Regions from separate parts of the Proteiniclasticum sp. genome, predicted to be linked through region 1. Evidence: a T-box and tRNA genes for the amino acid it is inferred to sense, from the RefSeq annotation. Region 1 holds a T-box; the other holds one or more tRNA genes.
The links. The T-box of region 1 lies ahead of tyrS (tyrosine--tRNA ligase). A T-box ahead of a tRNA ligase gene usually reads a tRNA of that ligase, here a tRNA-Tyr.
Positions count from the first base shown of each region.

Region 2: it has a tRNA-Tyr gene. The T-box ahead of tyrS (tyrosine--tRNA ligase) is inferred to sense a tRNA for this amino acid. The anticodon was not compared.

Region 1 is NZ_DAMBTF010000002.1:174,548-190,785, forward strand. It holds gene RTX25_RS01875 (HAD family hydrolase) at 1-823, shown strand, start outside; gene RTX25_RS01880 (alpha/beta hydrolase) at 890-1,729, shown strand; gene RTX25_RS01885 (four-helix bundle copper-binding protein) at 1,918-2,235, shown strand; gene RTX25_RS01890 (M3 family oligoendopeptidase) at 2,412-4,181, opposite strand; gene RTX25_RS01895 (ABC transporter permease) at 4,284-5,018, opposite strand; gene RTX25_RS01900 (ABC transporter ATP-binding protein) at 5,015-5,935, opposite strand; gene RTX25_RS01905 (ABC transporter permease) at 5,935-7,080, opposite strand; gene RTX25_RS01910 (glycine betaine ABC transporter substrate-binding protein) at 7,150-8,097, opposite strand; gene RTX25_RS01915 (helix-turn-helix transcriptional regulator) at 8,663-9,010, shown strand; gene RTX25_RS01920 (permease prefix domain 1-containing protein) at 8,994-9,695, shown strand; gene RTX25_RS01925 (hypothetical protein) at 9,688-10,209, shown strand; gene RTX25_RS01930 (helix-turn-helix domain-containing protein) at 10,380-11,072, opposite strand; gene RTX25_RS01935 (DUF3783 domain-containing protein) at 11,077-11,472, opposite strand; gene RTX25_RS01940 (peptidylprolyl isomerase) at 11,513-12,028, opposite strand; gene RTX25_RS01945 (hypothetical protein) at 12,436-12,888, shown strand; T-box leader at 12,940-13,192, shown strand; gene tyrS (tyrosine--tRNA ligase) at 13,168-14,427, shown strand; gene murI (glutamate racemase) at 14,557-15,339, shown strand; gene RTX25_RS01960 (DUF308 domain-containing protein) at 15,424-16,221, opposite strand.
Region 2 is NZ_DAMBTF010000006.1:83,848-100,085, reverse strand. It holds gene RTX25_RS04985 (ABC-F family ATP-binding cassette domain-containing protein) at 1-1,755, shown strand, start outside; gene rpmE (50S ribosomal protein L31) at 1,855-2,076, opposite strand; gene RTX25_RS04975 (thymidine kinase) at 2,215-2,823, shown strand; gene RTX25_RS04970 (DUF1385 domain-containing protein) at 2,839-3,738, shown strand; gene prmC (peptide chain release factor N(5)-glutamine methyltransferase) at 3,741-4,589, shown strand; gene prfA (peptide chain release factor 1) at 4,639-5,718, shown strand; gene RTX25_RS04955 (L-threonylcarbamoyladenylate synthase) at 5,759-6,808, shown strand; gene RTX25_RS04950 (low molecular weight protein arginine phosphatase) at 6,811-7,242, shown strand; gene rpiB (ribose 5-phosphate isomerase B) at 7,245-7,709, shown strand; gene upp (uracil phosphoribosyltransferase) at 7,709-8,338, shown strand; tRNA gene RTX25_RS04935 (tRNA-Thr) at 8,592-8,666, shown strand; tRNA gene RTX25_RS04930 (tRNA-Tyr) at 8,674-8,758, shown strand; tRNA gene RTX25_RS04925 (tRNA-Tyr) at 8,844-8,928, shown strand; SAM riboswitch class I at 8,983-9,082, shown strand; gene metK (methionine adenosyltransferase) at 9,155-10,336, shown strand; gene RTX25_RS04915 (DUF4153 domain-containing protein) at 10,443-12,173, opposite strand; gene nagA (N-acetylglucosamine-6-phosphate deacetylase) at 12,405-13,529, opposite strand; gene RTX25_RS04905 (ATP-dependent RecD-like DNA helicase) at 13,736-15,946, shown strand; gene RTX25_RS04900 (hypothetical protein) at 15,984-16,238, shown strand, end outside.

The DNA.
Region 1 (16,238 bases):
GCTCACCCCTTTCAGTATGAATGCAATCAGAACTGCCATGAACACAGGTATGCCCGTGTGCATCGCCACAGGAAGATCATATAATGATATTCTAGGGATCATCGCCGAGCTTCCCGTAAAGCCATATATCATATCCAGTAACGGTGCCAGTGTCTATCATGCCAACGGAAGAAAAATGCACTCCACGTCCATCCCAAAGGATCAGGTACGTGAAATCATCACCTATCTCAAGCAGCAGAATCTGGAGTTTGAAGTTGCGGATGACGAGTATACCTACATCACTCAGGGCGGACTTGATCTTCTTTACAAAGAACTTGAAGATGTAGGCGCATCGGATACCCTGAAAAAAGAAGAACTGGAAAAAGATGTGCTGGGTCTTGTTCTCTCCCAGGGCAATCTTAAGGTTGTTCCCACCATGGAGGATCTGCTCATGAGCATTGAAAGCGGAAACAGCGTATCATCCATCAGTGCGTACCTCAACAAAATCCAGAAATCCATGGAGTATTTCACTATGGATAAAAGAATCAGAACCTTCAGTTCCTGGAAATACAATTTCGAGATGACCAGCAGCCAAACCTCAAAAGGTATTGCACTCAAGCAGCTTTGTACGCATCTCCAGGTGGATCTTGAAGATGTGGCGGTCATCGGAGATAACTATAACGATCTGTCCATGATCAAGATTGCGGGAATAAAAGGCGCAATGGGCAATGCTGTTGAAAACGTGAAGAGCATAGCGGACTATATCGCTCCTTCCAATGATGAGGACGGTGCAGCGAAGTTCCTTTATCATCTCATGGATGAAATGGGCATTCTGTACAAGTAGAATCCATTTTTATATACTTTTGAATCAGTACCCTCTAATTTATAATGATGTTATATCATTTAGTAATTGGGGGGTTATTTTTATGTCTTTTTTGATATTAATGGAACAAAAATCTTCTATGAAATCCGGGGTAATCAGAACGCAGAGGAAACCATAGTATTTCTTAATGGTGTTATGGCCAGTACAAACAGCTGGTATGCACTTTCAAAGCCCTTTGAAGACCTGGGTTTCAGAGTCCTTCTTCATGACTTCAAAGGACAGCTGAAATCGGATAAACCGGATGGTCCCTATACCTTTCAGGAACATGCAGACGAGCTTAAAATGCTTCTTGAAGAGCTTAGAATCGAAAACGCACATTTCATCGGCACATCCTACGGCGGTGAGGTGGCCATGAAGTTTGCCTCTCTTTATGGCAGCACCATGAGGACCATGACCATCATCGATTCCACAAGCGAGCTTGACCCGGTGATGAAATATTTCATTTCCTCATGGAAGAAGGCTGCTCAGGAAGGTGACGGTGAAAAGTTCTTCAATATTCTTGCACCCTCCATTTACGGAGAGAAATTTATGAGAGAAAACGCGGAGTTTCTTGAAGCAAGAGCAAAAGCCACCAAACATGTGGGCCAGGAATATCTGGATGGACAGATCATTCTCTACGATACCTTTATAAACGATGTGAATATGACCGATATCCTTGAGGATATCCGTGTGAAAACCCTTGTCATCTGCGGTGAGGAGGACATCCTCAAAAGACCGAAGCAGTCTCTGCTTATCCATCATAAGATCAGAAATTCGGAATATGTCATCCTTCCTGAATGCGGCCATGTGTCCATATTCGAGAAACCGGAGGAACTCAAAACCCTTCTTCTGGGATTCATCCTCAAGAACCGAGGTCCAGCGGCATAACGGTTACTCCAGTAAATTAGACATCAATCCAACAGATCAGTGTTTCTTCAGAGAAGATTATCTTAAGAGGCACTGGTCTTCCCATTTGATTATTTTCCCTTTCCTAACACATTATCCACAGGTGTGCCACATTTTTTCCCTATATTGGTCATGTAACGGCAGAACATATTTATATGAGGAGGAAAATCATGGATAAGAAACTTATGACTACCCTGCAGGAATGCATGATATCATGCAATCACTGCTTTGATGCCTGTCTCAAAGAAGACGATGTGAAGATGATGGCAGAGTGCATAAGGCTTGATCGGGAATGCGCAGATGTCTGCGGTTTCGTTTCCGCTCAGCTTACATTAAGCGGCAAGGTCACAAAAGACCTGGTGGCAGTGTGTGCAAAAATCTGTGATCTTTGTGCAGAAGAGTGCGAGAAGCATGACCATGAGCACTGCAAAGCCTGCGCAGAATCCTGCAGAACTTGCAGTGAAGCGTGCAGAAACTATTCCGCTTAAGCTGACCCTTTTTACAGCTTCAAAATCAGAAAGCTCTATTCCTTTAGCCTCACGGTTAAAGGAATAGAGCTTTTTCTTAAAACAGCCTCTTTCTAAGTGGTCCTTGACGTAATCCAGATGTCCACGAAAGAAAGAGGCTGCTATTCATTCATCAGCTGCTTCTTTTTGAAGTTTATCTATTTCTTTGTCAGTTCAAGAAACTTCTCAATATCTTTTTCGATGATGGAGAGAGAGTCTCTGAAGAAGTCAGGTTTTGTCACATCGATGTTCATTCTCTCTGCAACTTCCTTTATGCTTCTCTTACCTGTAACAGCAAGAAGCTCGTCATACTCAGGGACAAACTCCTCTCCTCTTTTCAGGTAGATGGCATAGAGGCCTTTGGAGAACAGAAGTCCGAAGGCATACGGGAAGTTATAGAAATTTCTTCCTGCAGAGTAGTAATGGGTCTTGTTCAGCCACATATAGGGATGAAGCATATCACTGTCAAGACCGTCACCATAGGCTTCCTTCTGGGCATCCAGCATATAGCTTTTCAGCTCTTTCACAGAAAGCGGATGATCTGCCCGTGTTTCAAAGAGTCTGGTTTCAAAGAGATAACGGGAATAAATATCCACGATGACCTGGCAGGCATCGGAGATGGACTGCTCAAGGATCGTAACCGCTTCTTTTTCATCCATATCCTTAAGGGCAGCGTTCACGACGATGGTTTCACAGAAAATCGACGCCGTTTCCGCAATAGGCATCGGATAGCTGCTGTTCAGGATGGACTCATCTTTCAGATTGAATCCATGATACCCATGTCCCAGTTCATGGGCTAGAGTAGTCATGTTGCTGAAACTTCCATCAAAATTGGACATGATTCTTGACTCACCGATGACATGAAGATTTGAGCAGAAAGCCCCGCCTCTCTTGCCGTCTCTTGGCTCGACATCCATCCAGTTCTTCTCATAGGCTCCGCGGGCATAATCGCCAAGTCTTGTACTGAAGGTGCTGAAATTCTTCACCACGAAGTCCATGGCCTCTTTATAGGAGAAGCTCAGCTGTGACTCACCCATAGGGGCAAAAAGATCATAGAACGGAAGTCCGTTTTCATGACCCAGAAGTTCCGCTTTTCTTCTCAGGTATTTTCTGAACATGGGGAGCGTTTCCTTAATGGCTGTGAACATTGCATCCAGTGTCTCTTTCTCCATACGGGACTGTACAAGGGTTTCTTCCAGAGGATTTTTGAATCCACGAAGTTCTGTTACAGTAAGCACTTCACCCTTGATGCCGTTCAGCGCTGCCGCTGAGGATTCTTCCACCTGGCTATATGCGGCAATTTCCGCTTCAAAAGCCTTCTTTCTTACAGATGGATCCTTGTCATAGGCAAGGTTTCTCACTGCGGGAAGAGGAAGCTTTCTCATTTCACCATCCATCTCGATATCCACAAGAAGTGTTGAGGTGAGAATGTTCTGGAGATCCGTCCAGGCTTTGGATCCTGTATTGGACATCCTTGAGATGAGGATTTCTTCTTCATCACTCAGAAGATACTCTGCATTTCTCTTGGTCTCAAGCAGAATATATTCATGCTCCTTGAGAAGCTCGCTTGTCTCTATGATTTCTTCGAGATTCTCCGTCCTGTCGATGAACCGGTTGAACATGACCTCAGCTTTGGTCAGGTCGGACAATTTCATGGCTATTCTTGAATAGTTTTCTCTCGCTTTTTCATTTCTTGCATCTACAGACATGGTGAGACTTGAATAACCCAGCACTCTGGAGATGAGTTTTGACAGCGTCATGTCGTATTCAAGGTATTTTTCTATCTTCTCCTTTGCGTGATCAGGCTCTTTAAGCTCCTTCTCCGCAAAACTGTTGACTTCTCCGATCAGTTCCAGAATCTTTCCGGAATCCTTCACAAATTCTTCTGATTCAAATGACTGGTACAGCTCATTTAAGCTCCATCTCATAATTTTTCCACCTTTCTTCCATTTAGATAATTCATTATATCACGTGATATTCTATAAGCTTTCCTGAATGATCATTTCTGTATGCCTGCAGTTTATATCTGTTCAGCTGCCGGTATAGACAAGCTTTTTCTGAACCTGTTCAAGAATCAGCTCAACGATCACCGCGAGAACTGTAACGGGGATTGACCCCATAAGGATAAGCACCATATCGAAGGTTCTCACCCCATTCACAACAAGGACGCCAAGGCCTCCAGCTCCAGCTGCGGCAGCCAGTGTCGCGGCACTGATGTTGATCACTGTAGAGGTTCTGATTCCGCCCAATATGGCATTCATGGCCAGTGGAATCTTGACCTTTCTGTAGGTCTCCCACTCACTCATACCCATTCCCCGAGCCGCTTCCACGACAGAAACCGGTACTTCCTCTATGCCCACAACCACGTTATAGACAATAGGCATGAGTGCATAGATGAACAGCGCAATGAGCGCACCTTTGATGCCATAGCCCACAATGGGCACCACCAGCGCAAGAAGCGCTGCAGAAGGAAAGGTCTGACCGAGATTGACGAGCTTAAGCAGTGAGGGTTTGAACTCTTCGCCGAAGCTCGTGGTGAGAAACAGGCCAAGCGTGATCCCGAATACAATCGCCATGACACTGGAGATGACCACCATTTCCATATGCTGCATAAAGAGTACATGCAGCGGAGTTCTTGAGCCTTCAGGGAATTTCGAGGTAAACATGCTGCCCAGAATGCGCTCAAACCCTTTTGAATAGATGAGCATCGCGCCAAGCAGAAGGATCAGGATGATGATGGGGATAAATGAGAGATTCTTCTTCATGTGTGTTCACCTCTGATCAGTTTCATGATGGCCGCAAGTGAGATGCTGCCTGAGTTAAGAGCTACTCTGTCTTCCCCTCGGAGGATCATCTCAGAGAGGGCTTCTTTCAGGGATGCATCATCTGCAAGAGGTTCACCTTGAACTTTCAGCTCTTCTTTGTACTCCCTTGCCTTGAATCTTGCAAGAAGACTCAAAGCGCCTTCTTTTCCGAAGAAGTCTTCAACAAACTGATCTTCGGGTTTCAGGATGACCTGCTCCGGTGTCCCCTCCTGAACAACAATCCCGTCTCTCATGATACAGATTCTATCCCCAAGAAGAAGAGCTTCCTCCACATCATGGGTCACAAAGATCACCGTCTTTTTCAGTTTCTTCTGGATCTCCTTGAATTCCTTCTGGAGCCTCAGTCTGCTGATGGGATCAACCGCTCCGAAGGGCTCATCCATAAGAAGGATATGCGGGTCTGCGGCAAGCGCTCTTGCAACACCGACTCTCTGGGCTTCTCCTCCAGAGAGTTCCCGTGGCAGTTTTTTGAGATACACCTCAGGCTCAAGCCCCACAAGCTCAAGCATTTCCCTGTTTCTTTCTCTGATTCTTTTTTCATCCCATTTCAGAAGATGAGGTACCGTAGCGATATTGGCAGCCACATCCATATGAGGGAAAAGTCCCGTGCTCTGAATGACATAGCCCATCTTCTTTCTTAAAGTTTCCACCTGAATGGAATCCACATGCTCGCCTTCAACAAAGATATCCCCGGAGGAGCGTTCGACCATACGGTTGATGAGTCTCAAGGTTGTGGATTTTCCGCATCCGGAAGGACCAAGAAGTACATAGAGTTCGCCCTCCTTGACTTCAATGGATATCCCTTTCACCGCTTCATATCCTTCATAGTCTTTATATACATCTATAAGCCTGATCATTATTTTCTCCTCCCTATACGCTGAATGACACTTTTCAATATTCCATCCATAGTGAGGGTCAGGAATATTATGGGGATGACACCGAGTAGGACAAGATCCGGAGATCCTTCTCCAAGTCCAAGGAATACAAATGTGCCAAGGCCGCCTCCACCAACAAGGCCAGCTAGAACTGCTCCGCCGATGGTCTGGACCAGAGCGATTCTCACTCCTGTGATGATGATGGGAAGTGCCAGGGGAAACTCGATTTTTCTGAAGATCTGGCTTTTGTTCATACCCATGCCCATGGCAGCTTCGATGACGTCTCTGCTCACCGAAATGAATCCGACTAAAGTGTTTCTTCCGATGGGAAGAAGTGTATAAAGCGTCAGTGCGACAAAGGCAGGTGCCCATCCGATACCGCTGATGCCCAGGGACCTGAAGAAACCGATCCTTCCAAGACCCGCCAGGGGGACCAGAAGGATACCAAATAGTGATAGACTGGGTATGGTTTCAACGATGCTGAGCGGCACCATGACGGCACGTTCAAGATTTTTCTTTCTGTAGGCAAGATACCCAAGAGGGATGGCGATCAGTGCACCCGCCAGAACAGAACCAAGAGAGAGGAAGAGATGCGTTCTTACGCTTCCGATGAACTGGTTTCTCTTGATCTGATATTCTTTCATAATGGAGAAGGTGTCAAAGCTGCCCATGTAGATCATCACAATCACTGCAGTGATGACTAGAGCTGCAATCATCTTGATGATCCTGCTTGTTCGGTCCTTCCCTTTGATCGCATGACCAAAAAGAAGATAGAGCATGACAAGAACGATATAGAAACCCATGGACAGACTGACTCGGATTGCCGGGCTGCCTTCTGAGAGCGCCTCAGCTTTTCTCCCCATGAGAAACATCAGGAGGACAAAAAGAAGAGCCCCACAGATTATGGACATGAGGCTTTTTCTTCTTGATGGAGACAGAGACACCACAGCCATGGCAACAAATCCTCCAAGAAGGATGAGAACGGGAAACCCGATCAGTGCATAGGCTGTGTACTTCTCTCCACCTGCTATCCTGTTTGGCTTGACCTCGACAATCTTCAGAAATGCCAAGGCCAGAAATGCCACAATGGAATAAAACATCTGAGGCTTATCAATCGCGCGTTTCAAAAATATTACCTCTTTCGTCGGCTAAAATTTACATCTAAATGCTCTAAGCTGGTGTCTGGTGTATCTCTGTTATTCCAGAATTCCATTGTCCTTCAGGAAAGTTTCCGCCACGTCTCGTGGTGAAAGTCCGTCAACGATGACTTCCTTGTTCATCTGCTGAAGATTTTCCTTGTTGAGCAGACCGAATACTTTCTCTACGATCTCCTGAATTTCAGGATACTTGTCGAGCACTTCTTTTCTGACTATGGCTGATGGTTCGTAAACCGGTGGAATGGACATGCTGTCTTCTAGAATCACAAGATCAAGATCCACAAGGGAACCGTCTGTTGCGTAGGCTAGAGCGACGTTTACCCCGTCTGTTCCATTGGCCAGGGCTTTCAGCGTTTCAGCTGTATTTCCATGAGGAAGCTGAATCATCTGATCCGGTTCAAGCTTGAATCCATAGGCTTTTTCCATACCAAGAAGCCCAGCTTCTTTTTCGGCAAAAAGCTGTGAGGTGATGAGCTTCACTTCTCCGCCATCATTGATGTATGCGGCCAGATCTTCCATAGTGGAAAGATTGTTTGCTTCAGCAAATTCTCTTTTCACGGCAAGAGCTTCTGTGTTGTTGGCATCGGCAGGTTTCATCCAGATGAGTCCGTTGGTCTCCTCATCAAAGGTCTTTATGGCTTCATAGCCTGCGTCTTTGTCTCTCCAGGTATCCTCTTCTATTCCCTCTGAATAGAACTGTCCGTTACCGGTATAGTCAATTCCCAGGTCAAGTTCGCCCTGAAGGAGTGCATTACGATGCACATCCGGTGTGCCGAACTGCACTTTATCATCGATTTCGTAGCCTTTGTCCTCAAGAGCAAGCAGGAGCATATTCCCCAGAATTCCGCCTTCTGTATCCACGAAGGACCCCAGTGATATAGGATCACCCTGATTCTTTATCTCATCTGTGGAGGTTTCTCCTCCGCAGGCTGCAAGCATGGTCATGGCAAGTACGGAAATCATCAATATCGCTAATTTCTTTTTCATTTTTTACCTCATTCCTTTCATCTGTAGTTCTTTGTCCAATCTGTTCAAAATTCTTTAATAATCTGATTATAGTATAATGGTATTGCTCTAATTGGAATAATTCATTAAGTAATATATAACTTTAAGTGAACAATTCACAATCAGCATGATGTATCTTAAGTCCTTTCCGGTATGAAAGTAGTAGCTCTAGTATTAAGTATATGTGTATAAGTCCGTAATTAACAATAGTTATCCATAGAAACGGATAAGTTATCCACATTCTGTGGATAAACACCCTCTAAATATTCTGTCTAAAGGGATACATCGTGATATTCAATGAGAATGACCAGCAGAAAAACGGAAGACTTGTCCACAGGTTTTCCTGATCCTTGTTGATGACTTTCAAAACTGAATCTCAGCTCTTCTGAATCTGAGTTCCGTTTTTGCCTGAAAACTGATGTCTGCTACACTTGTTATGCTCAGATTTCTTATCTTGACATACCTAGAAGTTCAAGGTATTCTAACCATAGAAGGTCTAGGTATTCTAACCATAGAAGGTCTAGGTATAAAGATAAGGAGGATGAACATGAATTTCGATAAGAATCTCTTGGGTGGTACAACAGGACTATTGCTTCTATCACTTCTCTCAGATCAGGACATGTATGGATATGAGATCATCAAGGAGCTGGAGCGCCGCTCTGACAGCTCATTCCAGTTCAAGGAAGGCACACTGTATCCCGTACTCCATAAACTGGAGAATATGGGCTGGCTGAAGTCGTACCTTTCCAAAGGTGATGCAGGAAGAGAAAGGAAGTACTACCAGATAACGGTGAAAGGAAAAAAGCAGCTGACTCTTGAGAAAGAGCAGTGGGAAGTGTTTACTCAGTCTGTGGAAAAGGTTGTATTTGGTGGACAGTATGAGCTGGCAAGATAGGGACGAGTATCTGAAGGAGATTATCGCCCAGGTAAAATTCTTCTTTGATCATGAATCCATTGAGAAAGAACTGACGGTGCATCTTGAAGAGCGCAAAGAAGACTATATCTCTGAAGGTTATGCAGAGAAAGAGGCGGAAGAGCTGACAATTACAAACTTCGGAGATCCTGTAGAAATCGGAAAGGCATTGAATAAGGAACATAGCCCACTACTCGGTTGGTTATATTATATAACCAATACACTAGTCGGAATTATTGTGATTTATTTTGTTTTTGCTTTTATAATGCCGCTCGGCATGATTATTCTGGATAGAAACCCGGCAAGGACTATCCCTGAAGAAGATATCCTCTACCGGATAGATGTGGATGAAAAAGTAAAAATCGATGATCGGGTAATTAAATTTGATGAGGTCATCTATGAGAAAAATGGTGATATGAACATTATTTACAGACAGATAGATACCAGTTTTAATAGAATGGGATGGAGCTTGGGGAATATTGGAACGATTATGGATGAAACAGGCAAGGATTATTTCTTTGGCTCTGGATTTTCATCATTTTCAAGAGGACTCTGGACAGTGCACAACTTTCCTAAATATTCGAAGAAACTGATTATTGAGTATGATTTTTACAATAGATACTACAAGGTGGAGGTTCCATTGAAGGCAGGTGCAGCTCATGAATAGAAAAAAGAAACTTATGAGAAATATTCTAATTCTTTCGGTTTTGTTTCTGGTTATATATTCCAAAGCAATCTATTTAGATCCTACAGCTGCTTACCGGGCATCTGAAAGAAGTATTCATTATGGTCCATCCACTGTTGTCCATGTGGAAGATTTTACCGGTGGGAAATATTTTCTCGGGAAATATGATCGATGGATTTCTTGCAGTATCATTAAAAAATCCAACAGATTCTTCTGGCATTTCGGTGGAGATGTCACAGGCTTAGAGATAAATTATGATAAGCCGCTTTTCTATGCGTCTCAATACAGTCAGCCTAATGCCAGAGCGTTCGGGATCCTTAATGACCCAAACATCGATAAGGTGGAGGTCCATTTAAGAGATGGAACGGTACTCACCCAGCGGGAATTCTACGAGGATATGTTTCTTATTACCTGGGAAAGTGAATTTGAGTTCTGGGGAATCGTTGCTTATGATGGTTCTGGCAATGTGATCTTCGAGGAAGAAAGGTTAAGGTAAAAGCTTTAAAGCGAAGCATCTTGAATCTACGCAGAATGTATTTTAGAATGATACTTCTAAACTTTAGACCTAATTATATTGCAGCAGGTTAACCCATGAAATACTAATGACCCTCTCCAGAATGGAAAGGGTCATTTTTCGTATAGCTTTCTATATTAAATATGGTGTCTCTACAAACTGACTTCAACTTTGTATAGCTTCAGCACTGTCCTGATTTCCTTGATCGGTACAATTTCGGATCTCTGACTCTCGTTAAAGTTCAGAAGCTCAACATTTCCGTTATTGAGATTTCTCACCTTTCGGAGGATGTTCTTCCCCTTATAGGAGATGAGCATAATCTGCGTACCCTGAATATCCTTGGCTTCCACTCCGGTAACAAGATCGCCTTTATGGATACGATATCCTTTAAGGTCATCATTCTCCACTTTCAGCATCGCTACTTTATCCATGGGATGCCCGTCTATCTTCTTGTTTTCCACCACATGGCTTTTGTGTGCCACAGGGTTTTTCATTTCATAGTCATAGATGGGCACGTTTTTGATATTCTCACCGAATGCCTGATTCCATAAATCATTAACCGGTGTTTTCGGTGCCACATAGACTTCCTTCTTGATGAACTCCTTGGTTCTCTCGAAAGATTCGGACTGGGCCGCTGATTCTTCAAGCGAGCCTAGACCGATGGTTGTAATCTTCTTATCGAACACCTTTGAAAATCTCTTGATCAGATCTTCATTGATGACTCTTCTGCCCTGCTCGACTTCACTTACAAAGCTTTCCGATACACCGAGTTTTTTTGCGACCTGCTTCAAAGTCATGCCAGATTCCTGCCTTGACTTTTTAAGCTCGTCTCCTACTCTAGCCATTTTCTCACCCCAGATTTTCTGCTAATTTCGCTCTTCTTTCCATTTCGATCTGCTTGTTCTCTTCTCTTTCTTCCAGCAGATGTTCAATCATATAGTCAAACTTCCAGTTCAGATTCGTTTTCGTGATCACAGCCATGATTGAACCGAAGACATGCTCTTTCCTGATCTTCGTTATGATTTCCTTGAGTTCGTCATTGGTCTCATAGCCGCAGAAGATCATGATCTTGACGACACCAAGGGGTTCACCTATATGAGGGATCTCCTTGCTCTCTATGAGCTCCGCCAGAGTTCCTCCGGCATTTCCGTTATGGATCTGGTGAAGATTAAGGCCTTCACCTGCAAGTCTTTCCTTTTCTTCTTCACTGAGTCCGTAGACCAGTATTTTTCTGTTATCTGTCATTTTTCTCTCCTGAAAACTGATATTTAACACACACTGACATTTACTTGATGACTTCTGGTTCCCCGATTTCTTCAGCATGCTCAACAGTGACCTCAGACATGATCTGGTCTACCCTTGGCATATCTCTGTAGTCTCTGTCCACTCTTACGATTTCCATGGCATTCTCTATTCCTTCAGTCACCTGACCGAATGCCGCATACTGTCCATCTAGATGTGGTGAATCTGCGACCATGAGGAAGAACTGGCTTCCTGCAGAATCATTGTGCTGGCTTCTCGCCATGGAGATGACACCCTTGGTGTGCTTAAGATCATTCTTGAAGCCGTTTCCGCTGAATTCACCCTTGATGTGGTGTCCTGGTCCGCCGATTCCGATTCCCTGAGGGCATCCGCCCTGGATCATGAAGCCTGGAATGACACGATGGAACTTCAGTCCATTGTAAAATCCCTTCTTGACCAGTGAGACGAAATTCGCAACGGTGTTTGGTGCGATTTCAGGATACAGTTCGATTTTGATTTCTTTTCCTGTTTCAAGCTTTATGGTTACTATTGGATTCATTTGATTACGCTCCTTGTCATTTAATATTTTCTTCTACATTATACCAATACTTCTCCCTAAATGAAAAATTAAATTACTGTTGACTAGAACGAGTGTTTGTATTATACTGAAATCAGAACAGTAGTTCGTAGTGCATCATCACTACCCGGGTGAGATTATCTTCCCATAATCACACCAGCAGGCCATCAAGAATCAGCGCAGGTTCTTTGAGCCTTTCTAATATTTCATAACCCCATAAAAGGGGTTTTTTTTATTGAATCAGATTACTCCTCTGCTTCATCGGTACAGGATCGTTCAGTCACGTATGAGCTTCAGTTTATTTCTATACCCTACTAACAAAAACAATTGCAATACGTTATAATATTGCTAAATGTATAAAATTATTTAGATATCATGAAAAAGGGGGAATGGCGTCTATTGCCGACGCACTATTTATGAATCTGCAGTTTAAAGCAATACTAAAATTTTTAAGCCTTATTGCCCTGGCTGTCATCGGAGAACTGTTCCTGGGTCTTGGCACAGGTAACGGCAGCGGAAATTATTACAGTGTCTATATTCTCATCGTAACGGTGATTGTTTTCTCCCTCTTCGGGATTGTCCTTGGCGGAAACGATCTGAGTCAGTACCTCACCAGCAGACTGAGGGTAAAGATCAGCCAGCTGAAGCTTGCACTGGGTCTTGCAGGACTGACCATCTTCATCACCATAGGCATCCTTGCACTCTTTGAACCCGGAAATAATTTCGCACCCAACGGAGTATTCGAATTCTTCCTGAAAAGCCCAGCCTTTACCCCTCTGTATCTCATCGTATGCGGATATATGCTGGCAAGCTCGGTTGAAAAGTATGAGGGAATGTTCTAAATAAGGGCATTGACTTAACCGAAATGTATGTATAGAATAGTGCTTAAATCAAAAAAAGCGATGACGAGAACGAGTAGTCTCTGGTGAGCCTTAAGAGAGTTTCCGGTTGGTGTGAGGAAACAGGCAGCCTAAGATGAATACATCTCCGAGCTGAGCACCAAAATGCAGTTTTTTGCAGAGTAGGCTGTTCCGGTAGACTGCACCCGATATCGTGCTAGGGTATGAATGTACCCGATAAGTTTTCCCATGGTGACATGGGAGATAAATTAAGGTGGTACCATGAAGCTTAGCTTTCATCCTTTACAGGATGAAGGCTTTTTTGTTGTCAGAAATTATGGAAGAGAGGGAAAAATTATGGAAATCAGTGACATTATGAGAATGATCCGTAATGGATCGAAAGAAATTATCGGAGAAAAGGACCTGGAAGAAAAACTTGAAAGCGGGAAGATTCTGCGTGTGAAACTGGGACTTGATCCCAGTGCACCGGACATCCATCTCGGTCATACGGTCGTCCTTCGAAAACTGAAGGCATTTCAGGACCTGGGTCATGAAGTTCATATCATCATCGGAGATTTCACCGGTATGATCGGAGACCCCACAGGGAAATCTGTCTCCAGAGTCCAGCTGTCAAAGGAGCAGGTGGCGATCAACGCCAGAACCTATACCGATCAGATTTTTGAAATTCTGGACGAAAAGAAGACGGTTGTTCATTTCAACAGCACATGGCTTGAAAAACTCGGGCTTCACGATATCATCGATCTGACCAAAACGACAACCGTTGCACGTATGCTCGAAAGAGAGGATTTCAGGAAGAGATATGAGTCCCAGCTTCCCATAGGCATCCATGAATTCCTTTATCCCCTCATGCAGGCCTACGATTCCATCGCCATAAATGCCGATGTGGAGCTTGGTGGTACAGACCAGACCTTCAATCTCCTCATGGGCAGAACCCTACAGAAATCGAAAGGTCTTTCGCCTCAGACGGTGATCATGATGCCCCTTCTTGAAGGCCTGGATGGTGTAAACAAGATGAGCAAGAGTCTCGGCAATTATGTAGGCATCCATGAAGATCCCGAAACCATGTTCAGCAAGGTAATGACTCTACCGGATGATCTCATCATCAAATACTTCAGCCTTGTGACCGATCTTCTTCCCGATGAAATCGAAAGGCTTGAAGAAAGAATGAAGCTTGAGAATCCCAAAGAGATCAAAATGAGACTGGCAGAAGAAATTACAGCAATCTACCATGATAAGGAGAATGCACAGGCCGCAAAAGAAACCTTCATCAAGGTTTATTCACAGGATAAGCTTCCCGATGATCTTCCTGAAGCAGAGTCAAAGAGGGAGAATTTCAGCCTTGGGCATATTCTTAAGGAACACGGCCTGTTATCGAGTCTTAATGACTACAGAAGACTTCTTGCGCAGAACGGCATTTCCGTAGACGGAAAGAAGATCGTGGAAGAATTAGAAATCCCTGAAAGTGGAAGCTTCGTTGTGACCGTCGGAAAAAGAAAGCATCTGAGAATCACGCTTTTATAACCGATAACTGCAATGCGGCATTACATTCAGCTCAAGTTTCCTCCTTGACGATAATTGTACTTAACCATTCGATTTGCTAAAATAGGGTGTAGACAAATACGCATGAGAAATCAATCGGAGGAAACCATAATGGCAAAAAGACAACCCATAGGATTTTTTGACTCTGGTGTCGGCGGCATCAGTGTACTGAAAAAAGCGGTAGAGCTCCTGCCATATGAGGACTTCATCTATTTCGGAGACTCCGTCCACGCACCCTATGGGGATAAAGACGTAGAGATCATCAGAAAGATGTCCTTTGATGCGATGGATTTTCTTCTCTCTTTCGACTGCAAGGCCATTGTAGTCGCCTGCAATACGGCAACCAGCGCGGCCATTGAAGAAATCAGGGAAAAATACAGCCATATTCCCGTCATCGGCATAGAACCTGCCTTAAAGGTGGCCATAGACCATACCGAAGACGGTAAGATCCTGGTCCTTGCAACCATCAGAACTCTGCAGGAGAATAAGTTCAGAAAGCTGTCCGAGAAATATGCGGAGTCAAGAAAAATCATCAGCCTTCCCCTACCAGGTCTTGTGGAAATCATTGAGAGCGGAGACCAGTACCAGCAGAGAAGCTATGATTATCTTAGAGATGCACTTGAAAAAGTGGACAGGGACATCAGCGCGGTGGTTCTTGGCTGTACCCATTACCCCTTTGTGAAGCCCTCTTTAAGGAGAATCTTCGGTGAAGACGTCCTAATTGTCGACGGCAGTGAAGGCACGGCTAGGCATCTTAAGGATGTGCTTGTCGAAAAGAATCTTCTAAGCGCAGACGACAATGATGGCAGCGTCAGAATCTTCAATTCCTCAAAGGACAAGAGGTTCATCGATCTGTCGAAAAGTCTTCTTGAAGAAAATATCGACCAGATCTGATCTCATTTACGATAATTAATCATCGCGAAAAAATAACCCCTTCAGCAAGTTGATTGTGCTGAAGGGATTTTCTTTTTTACTCTTCTATTCAAGGATGAAGAGATTAAGGGCTTCTTCCTTGGTATACATCTTCATTCTTTCCATTTCCTGTATGGCATAGTTGTCGATGGATCTTCTGGCTGTTCCCTTGATCTTCGTATCGATCTTTCGGACCTCCATCATGTTTGTCTCATTGACTCTGATGTCATAGCTTCTGCCGTTCTGGAAGATATAGTTGTAGCTGAGACGGTTGTCTTCTCCTTCAACGATGGTTGAAGCATTGACTTCGGTCACATCCAGATAGGTATAGGATCTTGTGGTCAGAAGTGTTCTGTCGGTTACCGTATTTTCTCTGAAGTCCACATACCGGAAAAAGGTGCTGACACCGAAAACGATGAGAAGGACACCGATCAGTATGGCTATCCCCTTCTTCTGCCCGGTCAGTCTGCCTCGTCTGTTGAACAGCGAGATGAAGGCGATGATGACAAGTGCAGTGCCTAGGGTAATCAGGATCACGCCTACAGGTGGAATCAGAATCCCTCCCTTTGGAACAAAGAGCAGTGAATCCTCACTTCTGAATACTGCAGCTCTTATGGTTTCCGAAAATATCGTCAGAACAAGACCGATTGCGGCAAGGATACCGAAGGACTTCCACCTTCTTCCGGGTCTTTTTTTATCAGGGATCTTTTCATTGTCCACAATGACCCTGTCCACCTCGATGACTTCATCCTGCCCGTTCTGTTTCCTGTTTTCTTCCTCTACCCTTGGCAGTTCACGAAAACGATCTTCGCCTAAGGTGACTTTCTCTCTTTCACTTTCAAACTGGTCTTTATTACTTGCCATGATGTTCACCCCCTAAT
Region 2 (16,238 bases), on a different contig from region 1:
AAGGTGATTGCGGGAATCATTCCACCTGATGAGGGAACTGTGCAGAGAGTGGGTAAGATTCGTGTGGAATACCTTTCACAGGAGCCCGATTTCAGCGATGAACATACAGTTCTTGACCAGGTGTTCAGCGGAGATTCACCAGAGCTGAACACGATCAGAGCTTATGAAGAAGCTCTTGAGCGCTCAAGTTCTGAACCCGAGAATAAAATCCATCAGAAATCGCTGATTCAGCTGACGGGGAAAATGGACAGTCTGGATGCCTGGGGTATGGAAGCGGAGGCAAAATCCATCCTCACAAAGCTTGGTATTACAGATTTCCATAAAAAGATGGGTGAACTTTCAGGTGGACAGAAGAAAAGGGTGGCCATGGCCACTTCACTTATCGCGCCATGCGATCTGCTTATTCTTGATGAGCCGACAAACCATATCGATAATGATACGGTGGCTTGGCTCGAGAAATATCTCAAGGAGCGAAGAGGAGCTCTCCTCATGGTGACCCATGACAGGTACTTTCTTGAGAGGGTGACCAACAGGATTCTTGAAATCGATCATGGATCAATTTACAGTTATCCCGTCAACTATTCCAAATATCTGGAAATGAAAGCATCAAGGCAGGAACTTCAGGAAGTGGCTGACAGAAAAAGAAAAAAACTTCTGGAAAGTGAACTTGCCTGGATCAGAAAAGGTGCGAAGGCAAGAAGTACAAAACAGAAAGCCAGAATCGACAGATATGAGGCACTGAAAAATCAGGAAGGTCACTTTGAGGATAATGAAGTGGAAATCAGAACGGTTTCCTCAAGGCTTGGAAAGAAAATTGTGGAAATCTCATCTCTTTCCAAAGCATACGATGAAGATATACTGCTTAAGGACTTCAATTATAATGTTCTAAAAGATGACAGAATCGGAATCATCGGTCCTAATGGCATCGGCAAGTCAACCTTTCTTAAGATGATTGCAGGACAGGTTGCGCCGGACAAAGGCACAATAGATGTGGGTGAAACAGTGAAAATCGGATTCCTGTCTCAGGAATATACCATCATGAATGAGGAGATGAGAGTCATAGACTTCATCAAGGAAGCCGCCGAAATCATCGAAACGGTAGATGGATCGGTCACTGCTTCTCAGATGCTGGAGACATTCCTGTTTCCACCATATGAGCAGTGGACCCCCATAAACAGACTTTCAGGTGGAGAGAAGAGAAGACTGATGCTACTCAGGATCCTTATGGAAAAACCGAATGTGATTCTTCTGGATGAACCGACCAATGATCTGGACATCGCAACACTTTCGATACTGGAAGACTATCTGGAAAACTTCCCTGGAGCTGTCATCACAGTTTCACATGACCGTTATTTCCTTGACCGCGTTGCTGAAAAGATATTCTTCTTTAAGGGAGACGGGGATGTTCAGATCATATTCGGAAACTACTCGGATTATGAGGAGAAGAAGGAAGCGGAGGAAAAAGAAGAGGAAGAGAAAATAGTCAGGGAAACTCCCCAGAAAGTGAGACAGAAGGAGAAGGCAAAGAAATTTTCCTTTAAGGAGCAGCGGGAGTTCGATGGCATCGATAAACGGATCGAAGATCTGGAAAATAAGATTGCTGAGCTTGAGGGGGCCATAGAAAAACATGCTACAGATTTTGAGAAGCTGAATGAGCTCGTGAGCGAAAAGGAAGCGGTTGAAAAAGAGCTGGAAGAAGCAATGGAGAGATGGACCTATCTCAATGAAATGGCTGAAGAGCTGGGGCTGATATAAGAAAAAGGAAGGATCTTTGCGGTGTCTTTGCGAAGATCCTTCCTTATATTAAGATAAAATAAAAAAGGACCAATAATGATCCTTAATTAAATGAAGATTCTATTCTTCTTCGTTTGTAGAAGTGATGTTGAACTTCTTCTTGAAACGATCAACTCTTCCGCCCACATCAACAATCTTCTGCTTACCTGTGAAGAATGGATGGCACTGAGAGCATATTTCAACCTTAAGTTCATCCTTTACTGATCCAGTAACGAATGTGTTTCCACATGCACACTTAACAACAGCTTCAGAGTTGTAATTTGGATGTATGCCTTCTTTCATTTAATTCACCTCAATTTCATTGTTTTTTAACTCTTCAATTCTAACACTTACCCGGCAAGTAGTCAACTATACTTATGGATTATGATGAGGGTAGATGTTATAATAGATGGGGTATTAAGGAAGTTAGGAGAATTTGAGATGAGCAAACTTTATTTTAGGTACGGAGCAATGAACTCAGGAAAATCCACCAACCTCATGCAGGTTGCTTATAACTATGAGGAAAGAGGGATGAAAGTCAAGATCTTCAAACCTCAGGTAGATGCAAAAGGCGGCAACCAGCTGGTTTCAAGGCTTGGAGTCGTCAGGGATGCGGATTTCGCAGTAAGTGATGAGGATAACCTCTATGAAGTTACCGAGAAATGGATACAGAGCGAAGGCAAAATCAACTGTATACTGGTGGATGAAGTCCAGTTTCTGAAAGAAAAGCACATAGATGAACTTCTTCAGGTTGCAGTTATTCTTAAGGTACCTGTGATATGTTATGGACTAAGAACAGACTTTCTCATGAACGGCTTTGAGGGAAGCGCAAGGCTTCTTCTGCTCGCGCACAGCATTGAAGAACTGAAAACCATATGCACCTGCGGCAAGAAAGCGCTTCTTAACGGTAGGAAGATCAATGGTGAATTTGTATTCGAAGGAGAACAGGTTGCCATCGATATGGTGGGAAATGTTGAGTACCAGTCTCTTTGCGCTGACTGTTATTTCAAGTTCAGAAAGAAAATGCAAGAAAGAAATAAATCAAAATAAGGAATTGGTGAATAGATGAGAAACACAACTGTAGGGGGACAGGCAGTCATTGAAGGCGTTATGATGAGAGGCCTAAAGGGAATTGCGACGGCTGTACGAAGTCCTGAAGGAGAGATCGTGGTGAACCACGATGATACTAAGCCCCTCTCCATGAAATATAAAGTACTGAGATGGCCACTCATAAGAGGTGCTGTCGCGCTGGTCGATTCCATGAAGATTGGAATAAAGAGCCTCAACTGGTCCGCATCGATATTCGGTATTGAAGATGAACCCTCAAAATTCGATAAATTTCTGAAGGATAAATTCGGAGACAAAGGGGAAAAGATCATAGAGACCCTGACCATGATTTTCAGTCTGAGCATCAGTGTACTCCTGTTCTTTGTTCTCCCCACACTGATTACAGGGGTACTCAGAAATTATGACCTACCCCATATCGCCCTGAATGTCATTGAAGCGGTGATCAGGTTGAGCATATTTATCGGATACCTTTACGGAATCAGCAAGATGAAAGATATCTACAGGGTGTTTCAATATCATGGCGCGGAGCATAAAGCGATTATCTGCTATGAAAATGAGATGGAACTTACCGTGGAAAATGTGAGATCCTGCACAAGATTTCATGAAAGATGCGGAACCAACTTTATGTTTCTTGTTATGGCTGTAAGCATCATCGTTTTCAGTTTTACAGGATGGACAGATCCGCTCATGAGAATCGTATCAAGGATTCTGCTACTTCCGCTTATTTCCGGCATCACCTATGAAATTCTAAGGTGGCTTGGAAAGACAAAGGGACCCGTTCAGAAAATCATCGCCTATCCTGGAATGATGCTTCAGAGACTGACCACAAAAGAACCTCTGGACGAAATGCTGGAAGTATCCATCAGAGCACTCAAGGAAGCTGAAGGGCTGGTATAAAGATGCGTATCGTAGAAGTGCTCAGGCAGGCACAGGGAATGTTAAAAGAAATATCTGACACGCCGGCACTTGATGCAAGAGTACTTCTTAAAGAAGTGCTCTTAAAGGATGATGGCTATCTGCTCGCAAATCGGGATGAAGAGCTCGACTCTGATTCTCTCGAGAGATTCTTCGAGATGATCAGAGCCCGTGCAGAAGGAAAACCGGTTGCCTATATTTTAGGATACAAGGAATTTATGGGATTTGCCTTCAGGGTGAATGAAGATACACTCATACCAAGACCGGACACGGAAATTGCTGTGGAAAAGGCTGTTGAGGTTATCAGGGAAAAGAAATGCCGAAAAATACTTGATCTGTGCTCCGGATCAGGTGCTATTGGGCTGTCTATAGCCAAAATCTTGGAATTTACAAATGTAACACTTTCTGATATAAATAAAGGAGCCATTCTAGTCTCGGAAGAAAACGCCGAAAAGCTTGGTGTCAGAGATAGGGTGAATTTCATCGTATCGGACCTTTTTCAGAAGATTGATGATCAGTATGATCTCATCATCAGTAATCCTCCCTATATCAGTCAGGAGGATATGGAGACTTTATCGGTTTCTGTGAAAGACTATGAGCCTCATCTTGCTCTTTATGGAGGAATACGAGGACTGGATTTCTATAAAACCATAGCAATGCAGGCAAGGCAGCATCTGACGGATCATGGCATACTGATTTTTGAGATCGGTTATGACCAGAGTCAAGAGGTGGAAAATATGTTAAAAGAAAATGGATTTAAAAATGTCATAACCATAAATGACCTTTCGGGTCATCATCGGGTAGTTTCCGGAGAACTCATTCCAGAGACTTAGCTTCCTGACGTTATTTTTTCATATCATTTAGAATTAAGGAGAGAGATTAATGTTAGAAAGATTATGTTTTGTAGAAGGTAAATATGAAGAGCTTACCATGAGAATCAGTGACCCGAGTGTCATTGCGGATCAGGAAGCATGGCAGAAACTTGTAAAAGAGCACTCCGATCTTGAAGCGATCGTTACGAAGTACCGTGAATTCAAAGGTTTAAAGGATGAGCTCGACTCAAATATGGAGATGCTTCAGTCTGAAGACGACCAGGACATGAGAGAAATGATCAATGAAGATGTGAGAACCATCAAGGCAAGACTTGACAACATCGAGTCTGAACTTCAGATCATGCTTCTTCCTAAGGATCCCAATGACGACAAGAACGTTTTTGTTGAAATTCGTGGTGGCGCAGGCGGAGATGAGGCAGCACTTTTTGCGTACAACCTGTATAGAATGTATGTAAAATATGCAGAAAGCAAAAGATGGAAAGTGGAAATCATGAGCCTTAATGAAACAGACATCGGCGGATTCAAGGAAGTCGTGTTTATGGTTAAGGGGCACGGTGTCTATTCCCTGATGAAGTATGAGTCAGGGGTACATAGAGTACAGAGAGTTCCTGATACTGAAAGTTCAGGAAGAATACATACATCCACAGCAACAGTTGCAGTTCTGCCTGAAGTGGATGATGTTGACGTTGTCATCAATATGAATGAAATCAGGGTAGACGTTTACCGTTCATCAGGTAATGGCGGACAGTCCGTTAATACTACCGACTCCGCTGTTCGAGTTACTCATCTGCCATCGGGACTTGTCGTTGCCGTACAGGATGAAAAATCACAGCTGAAGAACAAGGAAAAAGCGCTTAAGATATTAAGAGCAAGGCTTTATGAAATTGCGCAGAGTGAAAGAAGCAAGGGCATAGCTGACGAAAGAAAATCACAGGTAGGTACGGGTGACCGTTCCGAGAGAATCAGAACATACAATTATCCTCAGGGAAGAGTGTCGGACCACAGGATCAATCTCACGCTTTATAAACTTGAAGCATTCCTTAATGGAGATATGGATGAAATGTTTGATTCCCTTATCAGATACGACCAGGCTGAAAAATTGAAGGCCATGGGTAACAGAAATAACTAATGAGGGGGACAGTTTTACTGTCCCCATTTTTGAGGTGAAAATGGATACAATCAAAGTCAATTTCAAAAATGGAACAGACAGATCGGCAGTGGATAAAGGTGCAGAGATACTGAGTAGAGGGGGAGTTGTCGCATTTCCTACAGAAACAGTATACGGCCTTGGTGCCGATGCACTGAATAAGGATGCGGTCAAAAAGATATTTGAAGCAAAGGGAAGGCCTCAGGATAATCCTCTCATCATCCATGTTGCAGATGCTGATCTTTCAGAATATGTCAGATCAGTACCGTCGAAGGCTCAGGAGCTGATGGACAGGTTCTGGCCTGGACCCTTGACCATCATCCTTATGAAAACAGATCTCGTACCTCTTGAAACCAGCGCCGGACTTGATACGGTGGGTGTCAGAATGCCATCGAATGAGGTTGCGAGAATGCTCATAAAAGCACTGGGACACCCTATTGCCGCACCATCAGCCAATATTTCCGGAAAACCGAGTCCCACAAACTTTGAAAGGTGTGTGGAAGATCTTGATGGTAGAGTGGATATGATTATAGGTGACGGTAGTTCCATTGTGGGTCTTGAATCCACCATTGTGGACTACAGCGTTCATCCTCCCCGCCTTTTAAGGCCAGGATTCATCACATATGAAGATCTTTGGGAGGTTGATCATGAAGTGGTTTATGATGAGGCAAAGACCAGAGCGGACGAAAAGGAAACCCCAAAGGCGCCTGGAATGAAGTATCGTCATTATGCACCAGAAGCACCATTGACCATCATATCTGGGAGTAAGAAAAATGTGGCAGATAAGATCGTCGAACTAATGGAAAAGAATATCCGGGATGGAAAACATGTAGGAATTCTTTCACCGATAGAGCGGGAGAAGTTGTATAATAGAGAAAATGTCAGATTTATTTCTTTAGGCAGCGAGAAGAATCAGGAAGAGCTTGCGCGAAATCTTTTTGAAGGGCTCAGAAGCTTTGATGATTCAGATGTGGATCTGATCCTTGCAGAAGGGCTTTCAGAGGAGGGTGTGGGACAGGCGATCATGAACCGTCTGAAGAAGGCGTCAGGATTCAATATAATTGAGGTGTAGAGATGAAAGTGTTGTTTGTATGCACAGGTAATACATGCAGAAGTCCTATGGCCGAAGTGATTTTCAATGAAACCTATCACAAGGCAGAGGCGTCTTCACGAGGACTTTATGTTCAGAGAGGCAGTATTCTATCTCCGGAAGCGAAGAAAATTCTGCTTCGGGAATACGGTTATAATGAAAATCGGGAAGCTGAGGAAATACTTGATGGTGATGTGGTGAAAGCGGATTATATCATCACCATGACAGAAGCACAGAAAATGGAAATCAGAAGGCGATACGGCGGGGAAAAGGTATTTACGCTTAAAGAGCTTGCCGGCGAAACAGGGGACGTTATGGACCCTTACGGCATGGAAGAAGAAGTATATATCAGAACGTTCAGTGAAATCAGAACACTGATCCAGAGTATACAAGATTTTGAAAAGTTCAGGAGGTAAACATGAAGATTGCAATTGGTTCTGACCATGGCGGCATCACGCTGAAAGAAACGGTGAAGGAACATCTCGAGAAGAAAGGATATGAGGTCAGGGATTTCGGTACATATACCCGAGAGTCCTGTGATTATCCGGATATCTCGGAAAAGGTCGCACTAAGTATTGCAGATAAAAGTCAGGATTTAGGTATCCTTATCTGCGGAACAGGTATCGGTATCGGGATTGCGGCAAACAAGATCAGAGGAATCCGTGCAGCCCTTTGTCATGATACATTCAGTGCACATGCGACAAGAGAACACAATGATGCCAATATACTGACCATGGGCGAGAGGGTAATCGGACCTTCATTGGCTCTTGACATCGTTGATACGTTTTTGACTACGAAGTTTGAAGGCGGAAGACATCAGACAAGAATCGATAAGATCACATCACTGGAAGAGAAATATATAGAAGTTGAGGAGGAAAAATAATGGGTAGAGTAATAGAAATCAATCATCCGCTGGTACTGCACAAACTGGCGATCATCAGAGACAAGAACACGGGGTCCAAAGAGTTCAGAGAGGTGGTAGAAGAAATTTCCACACTTATGGCTTATGAGGTGACCAGAGACTTGCCGATGGAGGATATTGATATTGAAACACCAGTTGCGATTGCCCACTGCAAGACAATCACAGGAAAGAAGCTTGCCATCGTTCCGATCTTAAGAGCGGGTATCGGTATGGTTGATGGTATGCTTAAGCTCGTTCCTGCTGCCAAGGTCGGACACATCGGTCTTTACAGAGATGAGAGCACACTACAGCCTGTAGAATACTTCTGCAAACTTCCAAAGGACATCGAAGAAAGAGACGTAATCGTAGTTGATCCTATGCTTGCAACTGGCGGATCTGCAGTTGATGCGATCCATATGCTGAAGAAAAGAGGAGCGAAGTCCATCAAGTTTGTCGGCCTTGTTGCTGCTCCAGAAGGAATCAAGGTTCTATCAGAAACACATCCGGATGTGGATATTTTCATCGCTTCAATCGATGAAAAACTGAATGAGCACGGCTACATCGTTCCAGGACTTGGAGATGCCGGAGATAGACTTTTCGGAACTAAATAATCAGATGATGATGGTGCAGACTGCGAAAACTGATTTCGGAGTCTGCATTTTTTCAGGATCTGTTCCAGATAATCGGTAACAGGTGAATTTCAATCATCCATGAGTCTCATAGGCAATCTTTTTCAAAGGGAAAATCAGGAACGTTTTCTGTTCCTGAAAATGCACTCAGTGATAAAAAAACAGAAATATTTTTTTGGAAAAACCCTTGAAATATCATCGTCCAGGCTATATACTAGTCTTTGTCAGTTCATTTGCTGGTGTGGCTCAATGGTAGAGCAGCTGATTTGTAATCAGCAGGTTGATGGTTCGATTCCGTTCACCAGCTCCACATTTCAGGAGGAGTACCCAAGTGGCCAAAGGGGGCAGACTGTAAATCTGTTGCAAGTTGCTTCAGTGGTTCGAATCCACTCTCCTCCACCATTTTTTCCGATGAAATACCTTAGCGAATGTTATTGACAAAACCCTAAGACTGTTGTAATATAAAAAAGCAGTTGTACACAAATAGGGAGGAGTACCCAAGTGGCCAAAGGGGGCAGACTGTAAATCTGTTGCAAGTTGCTTCAGTGGTTCGAATCCACTCTCCTCCACCACAAAGACACAATTGTTACAATTGATGTCTTTTTTTATGGAATTAAAATTGAATACTCTTATCAAGAGAGGTGGAGGGAAAGGGCCCTGTGAAACCCGGCAACCTGTAGCAATACGTGGTGCCAATTCCTGCAGCATTACGCTGCGAGATAAGAGAGATGTAGAACTTTGACACACCTCTTCTTATTGTGAAGAGGTTTTTTGTTGTGTAAAAATAAGGAGGAGAAAATGAAAAGATTATTTACTTCAGAATCAGTAACAGAAGGACATCCGGATAAAATCTGTGACCAGATTTCAGATGCCATACTGGACAGCATACTGGAACAGGATCCTAAGGCGAGAGTTGCCTGTGAGACAGCGGTGACAACAGGTATGGTGATGGTGATGGGGGAAATCACTACAGACTGCTATGTGGATATTCCTAAAATCGTAAGAAAGACGGTCACTGAAATCGGATATGTTCGTGCCAAGTTCGGATTTGATGCCGAGACATGCGCTGTACTGACTTCTATTGATGAACAGTCACCAGATATCGCTCAGGGAGTTAACGCTTCTCTTGAAACCCGTGAGGGTGACCATGATGCAATGCTGCAGACAGGAGCAGGAGATCAGGGGATGATGTTCGGTTTTGCTACAAACGAAACTGAAGATTATATGCCGATGCCTGTGAATTTTGCGCATAAGCTGGCAAGAAGACTTGCTGAAGTCAGAAAAAATGAGCTTCTGCCATACTTAAGACCTGATGGCAAGACTCAGGTGACCATTGAATATGATGAGGATGATAAGCCTGTTAGAGTGGACACCATCGTCGTCTCCACACAGCACAGTTCTATCGTGACACAGGAAGAAATCAGAAGAGACATCATCGAAAATGTCATTAAGGCTGTAATTCCTGTAGAACTCATGGATGAAGAGACGAAGATATTCGTGAATCCGACTGGACAGTTCATTGTTGGTGGACCGCAGGGTGACTCTGGTCTTACAGGAAGAAAGATTATTGTCGATACTTATGGCGGATACGGCAGACACGGCGGCGGTGCTTTCTCAGGAAAGGATCCGACAAAGGTTGACCGTTCAGCGGCATATGCTGCAAGATGGGTTGCAAAGAATCTGGTGGCAGCAGGTGTTGCCGATAAACTGGAAGTTCAGCTGTCCTATGCTATTGGTGTGGCTAAACCGATTTCGGTTGAGGTATTCACTTTTGGAACAGAGAAAATCTCACACGAGAGCATCATCGAAATCATCAATAAGGTGTTTGACCTCAGACCTGGTGCTATCATAAGAGACCTTGATCTGAGAAGACCGATCTACAGACAGATTGCTGCATATGGACACTTTGGAAGAAATGATCTCGATCTGACATGGGAAAAGCTTGATAAGGTCGATGAGATCAGAGCGCTGCTCAGCTAGTATATAGATAAACCTGAATCAGAAATTTAAGAATCATAAAAGTCCTGCAACCAGATATCAAATTCTGGCTGCAGGACTTTTAAATTTATCTGTTCTTTAGGTTACCTTACTTCACGTCGATCAGCAGGCTGATTCTGAGGTGATCGAAATTCAGTTCATCACCGGTCTCTCTTCTTGCGGAGAGTTCCAGTAGTGTGATTTTTACACTGATTTCCTCATTTTCCAGCAGGATAACAGCATCTTCCGGATTGAGAATGCCTTTTTCCATCTGTCCTTCATGTTTCTCTACGATTGCGAGAATATCATCACTTAGTTCTTCTTGAAGGATCAGCTCATCTTTAAGGGTGATTTTAAGGTTCGTTATATCGGTGAGTTCTATTTTCATGTCCTGGAAGGTTACAGATTCTGTATAGTTGTTCAGCATAAACAGGTAATCAAAACCTGATACTTCTGATGCGGATTCATTCTGGTCGGTAAACAGGTTGATGTATTCCATATTGGGGTTACCGTAATGATCCTCACGCTCGAATCCGAAGGTGTCCTTGAAATCCGAGTAAGCATATCCTGAATCGAGATGTCTGATTTTATCCAGGTCTCTTGACTCAAAATAAGAAACGATACTTGAGATATTCTTGCGGTCTTCTTCTGAAACATTGGTTCCCGGTACGACTTCGCCTGACACCAGCATATTGTTTCTTTCGAGCAATGTCGAGAAGCGCTGATTCTGACTGAAGTTAGAAACACTGAATGCGGACAGGGGACCAAATATGGATATCACAGCAAGGATCGATAGACTTACTGGAAGGAAAATATTATTGAGCTTCTTCTTGATGATGAAGTACAGCATAGCAGTGAGTACCCATAGGCCAAGAAGAACCACGAGATAGCGGTTTTCTGTCACGCCATATTGGTATATTCTCTTTGCGATGGAAACAAACATCATGGCAAGGATGGGAAGCAGTATTCTTGGAAACCAGGTTCTAAAGAGTCTTGCCAGCTGATTTTCATGGAGTATTGGTGTAATGAAGAAGATTACCGCGGCTGAAACCACTGAATACCAGAGAACCAGATTGGAAACCAGTCCGCGTGGCCATTCCTGAGTCACAAGAATCTTGATGAAGTAAACATAAAGGATTCCGGTATAAATGGTGATCAGCGGAATGACGATATAAAGCAGAAGAACTTTGAGGGCTTTGGAATAGAGATGCTCATCAAGGTTCTCTTCTTTTCTTGGGAGCTTCGAGAGGAACATCAGTGCGCCGAATATGAAGGTGACAACAAGGAAGAAATAGAAGAACCACTTACCGTCTATATCGGCATCAAACAGAGCGTTGATGGTGAAAATGATTGCCGAGATTCCGAAGTACAGTACACCGGAATAGAGAATAGTGATAAACAGTCCGTTAAAAACACGTACGACATAATGCTCATAATTTTCTGTGAGCTTCAGTCTCAGTGTATAGAATATGGCGATGATGAGGATGAGCAGTGTTCCCACAAAACGTACAGTACTTACCATATTCATCTCTTCTGTATAAAATATGTAGTAGAGCACCATAACGGCCAGGGCAGGTACCACTGTAATGAGCAGTGCCGGTTTATCCGGCCAGAATCTCTCAGCCAGATGTTTCAGAGAAATGCTTAGGAGCATTCCGATGGCTGTGACCATAGCCATTCTTCGTAGAGTGTCCGTTTCGTAGATACCCTGAATATTTCTTTCGTTTTGAGTAATGAGCAGTCCCATGAGAATAAATGATAAAATTGCTGTTACAGGGAAACGGAGAAAGCTGTCTCCAAGGCCTGAAAATTGTTCTTTGATTCTTTCTGTCAGTTTCATGATCGAGAAAACATCTTATATGATGTTTTCTGTTCACCTCCTTGTATAATAAGGATTTCTTTATCTGATTGTATTATGTCTTAGCTACATTTTAGTATCAAAATCATGTCAGGAGTATTACTTACAGAAAACTTCATAATGATTTAAACAAAGTCTGATCGAAAACATGCGGATTTCAGCATATATAAAAGGACACCATTCACGGGAATGATGTCCTTTTCAGATATTTTTCTAGATGAACTGTCTGCCTTCAATATAAACATGGAGAACTTCCAGGTTTTCGGAAAGAACAAGAAGATCAGCATCATAATTCAGTGCAATCTTACCTTTCGTCTTTTCAGCGCCGATAAATTTAGCACCGTTTAATGAAGCCATCTTAATGACTTCATGAAGAGGAATATCGGTATGCTCAAACACATTCTTCACTGCTTTGTCCATGGTCAGAATGGAACCGGCCAGAGCGCCTGAAGTGAGTCTTGCCGCACCTTCTTTGGAAATGACATCCTGTCCGCCGAGTGAATAGATACCGTCGGGCATTCCGCAGGCCATCATGGCATCGGTGACCAGCAGCACTTTATCCGTGGATTTGGCTTTGTAGGCGATACGAAGTGAGGGATAGCTGACATGAATGCCGTCGGATATGGTCTCAGTGGAAATATCTGTGTCAAATATTGCACCGACAACTCCGGGCTGTCTATGAGTAAATGGAGTCATGGCATTGAACAGATGGGTGGAATGATTACATCCAGCTCTTATGCCTTTCATCGCCTCTTCATAGGTAGCCACAGTATGGCCGATGGATACGTTGATATCATTTTTTCTCAGGAATGGAATGAGCTCAAGTGCACCTTCCACTTCAGGCGCCATGGTGATATTCTTGATGAGGTCAAGATCTTCACCCACCATTTCTCTGAAAGATTCAAGTGTGGGTCTGATGACGAAGTTGGGGTTCTGTGCACCGATAGCCCCTTCACTGATGAAGGGTCCCTCCAGATGTACACCGCCTATGGATGCTCCACTTACTTTACCTTTTGCCTCTTTTGCCGCTTCCACAGCCTTTCTGATTTCTCTTACGTCCACGGTCATTGTTGTGGGTAGGAAGGTTGTTGTCCCATGCTTTGCTACGGTTGTTGATATGGCTTCCAGAGCTTCAAAGCTTGCCTCCATGGTGTCGTGATTACCCGCTCCATGGATATGGATGTCGACAAAACCGGGTGAAAGATATCTTCCGTTACCTTCTATAACTTCATCTCCTGAAAAATCAGGACTGAAACTGATGATTTTTCCGTCTCTTGTCTGTACTGACATCACTTCAATACGATCAGGAAAAATCACTTTAAAATCTTTGAATATCATTTTTTGCACCTCTTTACTATTTCAGTCTGCTGAGCAGATTTCTTCTTCTTCTATTATACAGCAAATCGGAAAAATAAATTAATCAAAATGAATAGATTATTTGCAGGTATATATAATAAACCATGTCAGGAAATGTGGAAACCCAAAGCCTTTTAGATTATCATATAACTAGAGATTAACGTTAAGAAAGAATGCAGGGAGTAGTTATGGAAAATTTAGAAGGTGTTGTACGCGACATCATATTTCAGAATGAAGAAAATGCCTTTTGTATTTTCAGAATAGAAGATGACAAGGATATTCATATCGCATTGGGTACATTTCCATTCATATCAGTAGGCCAGACACTTATTCTGCACGGAGACTGGGTAACCCATGCAACCTTCGGCAGACAGTTCAAATGCGAAAACTATGAGGAGGTTATGCCTAATTCTTTAAAAGGAATCGAGAAATATCTGTCTTCTGGAACCATATCAGGCATAGGGCCCATTACCGCGAAAAAACTCGTCGATAAATTCGGCAGTGACATTTTCAGTATCATCGAGAATGATACTAAGCGTCTGATGGAACTTGAAGGGATAGGAGAGAAGAAAATCAAGCTCATCTACGATTCATACATCAAAGGCCGTGAAGTGAAGAATATCATGGTCTTCCTTCAGAGTTACGGTGTTACACCGAAACAGGCGCTGAAAATCTATAGGGTATTCGGAAATGAAGCGGTGTCAAAAGTCAGAGAGAATCCGTATGTGCTTTCGGAAGAGGTTCCAAGCATCGGATTTAAGACCGCTGATGGAATCGCTCGAAATCTGGGCATCGAAATTGACTCACCTTTCCGGATTCAGAGCGGAATCAGGCATATCGTCAATGAGTACTGCGCTCAAGGGAGCACTTTTATTCCTAGACCCGTTCTTCTGGAAAAGGGGAGAATGACTCTTGAAGTTCCTGAGGAGCTTATCGAAGAAAATATCATGCACAGTGTGATGACGAACAAACTTGCCATGGAGATCGTCGGGGATGTGGAGGGAATCTTTTCCCTTCCATATCTCTATGCTGAAGTTTCGGTCACGAAAATGATGCTCACGCTTGCGCTGAATGAAGTGGATGATCTCAAAATCCCTGTGGAAGAATACATCAGAGATTTTGAAAAAGAGAATATGATTGAATTCCATGATAAACAGATCGAAGCTATTGTAGGGGCTGTAAACAATGGAATTGAAATCATTACTGGTGGGCCGGGCACAGGTAAAACGACAATCATCAAATGCATACTTGAGATTTTTGACCGGGCTGGGAAAAAAGTTCTTATGGGTGCACCAACAGGAAGAGCGGCAAAAAGAATGTCTGAGGCTACAGGCAGAGAATCCAAGACGATACATAGACTGATTGAACTTGGTGTATCCACAGAGGATGAAGAGGTTTTATTTGATGAGGATAACACTTTAAACTGCGATGTGGTGATTATTGATGAAGCTTCCATGATTGATGTCATGCTGATGAATAATCTGTTGAAAGCGATCAAACCTCATACAAGACTGATTCTTGTGGGAGATGCGGATCAGCTCCCTTCTGTCGGTGCGGGGCGGGTGCTGGAAGATCTTATCGACAGTACAGCCTTCAAGGTGGTAAAGCTGCAGTTCATCTACAGACAGGGAAAAGAATCCTTTATCACAACCAACGCACATAGGATCAACACCGGTGAAATGCCTCAGCTCAATAATAAAGGAAGTGATTTTTTCTTTATCAGCGGAGACAGCAATGAGGATTCACTGAGCAAGATCGTTGAACTGGTTACTTCGAGACTGCCAAAATTCAATAAAAACTGGGATAGAATCAGAGACTTCCAGATCCTGACACCAATGCGCAAAGGAGAGCTTGGTGTTTATAATCTCAACCAGGTTCTTCAGATGGCTCTGAATCCCAACCGCAAAAAGTATGACTTTACTGAGTTTCAGGTCGGTGATAAAGTTATGCAGACCAAAAACAATTATATGATTAAATGGAAAAAAATAAAAAGAGCGCATGGAGAACCGCCGGAAGGGCAGGGTATATTCAACGGAGATATCGGATATGTGACGGAAATCAATACTGAGGACAACATCGTATCTGTTCTGTTTGATGAAGATAAGATCGTCGAATTTGAATCTTCTGAACTGGATGAACTGGAGATGGCTTATGCTGTCACAATTCATAAGAGTCAGGGCAGTGAATTCAAGGTTGTGATCATACCCATGTTTATGGGGCCGCCTCTTCTGATGAGCCGTAATCTGATCTATACCGGGGTGACCCGTGCGAAGGAGCTGCTGGTCCTTGTCGGCTCCAAGAAAGCATTAAGCTACATGATCAAAAATACCAGAACTTACGAAAGACATACATCGCTGAAATACAGAATCCTCAGTGTTCTGGATAATGTGAGCATGTAGGTGATCTGTAAGTCTCGTTAAATAGGTGGGGGAATTTATGAAAACAGAAAAGATAAAACAGCTGATGAACTGGTATGATACCTCAATGGATAAAGCGATCAATATGAAAACTGTTCCCTATATGGGCATTGAACCGGTCAAAGATCTGGTGAAAAAGATTCTTTATGATGGCGGTCGTGTGCTCTACATTACAGGGGAAGACAAGGAAAAGGTTCTGATTGTAAGAGTGATGAGGGAGGCTGGGTTTGAGTCCATTTCGGTACATCAGGAGATGGAAATCAATGAAATGGAT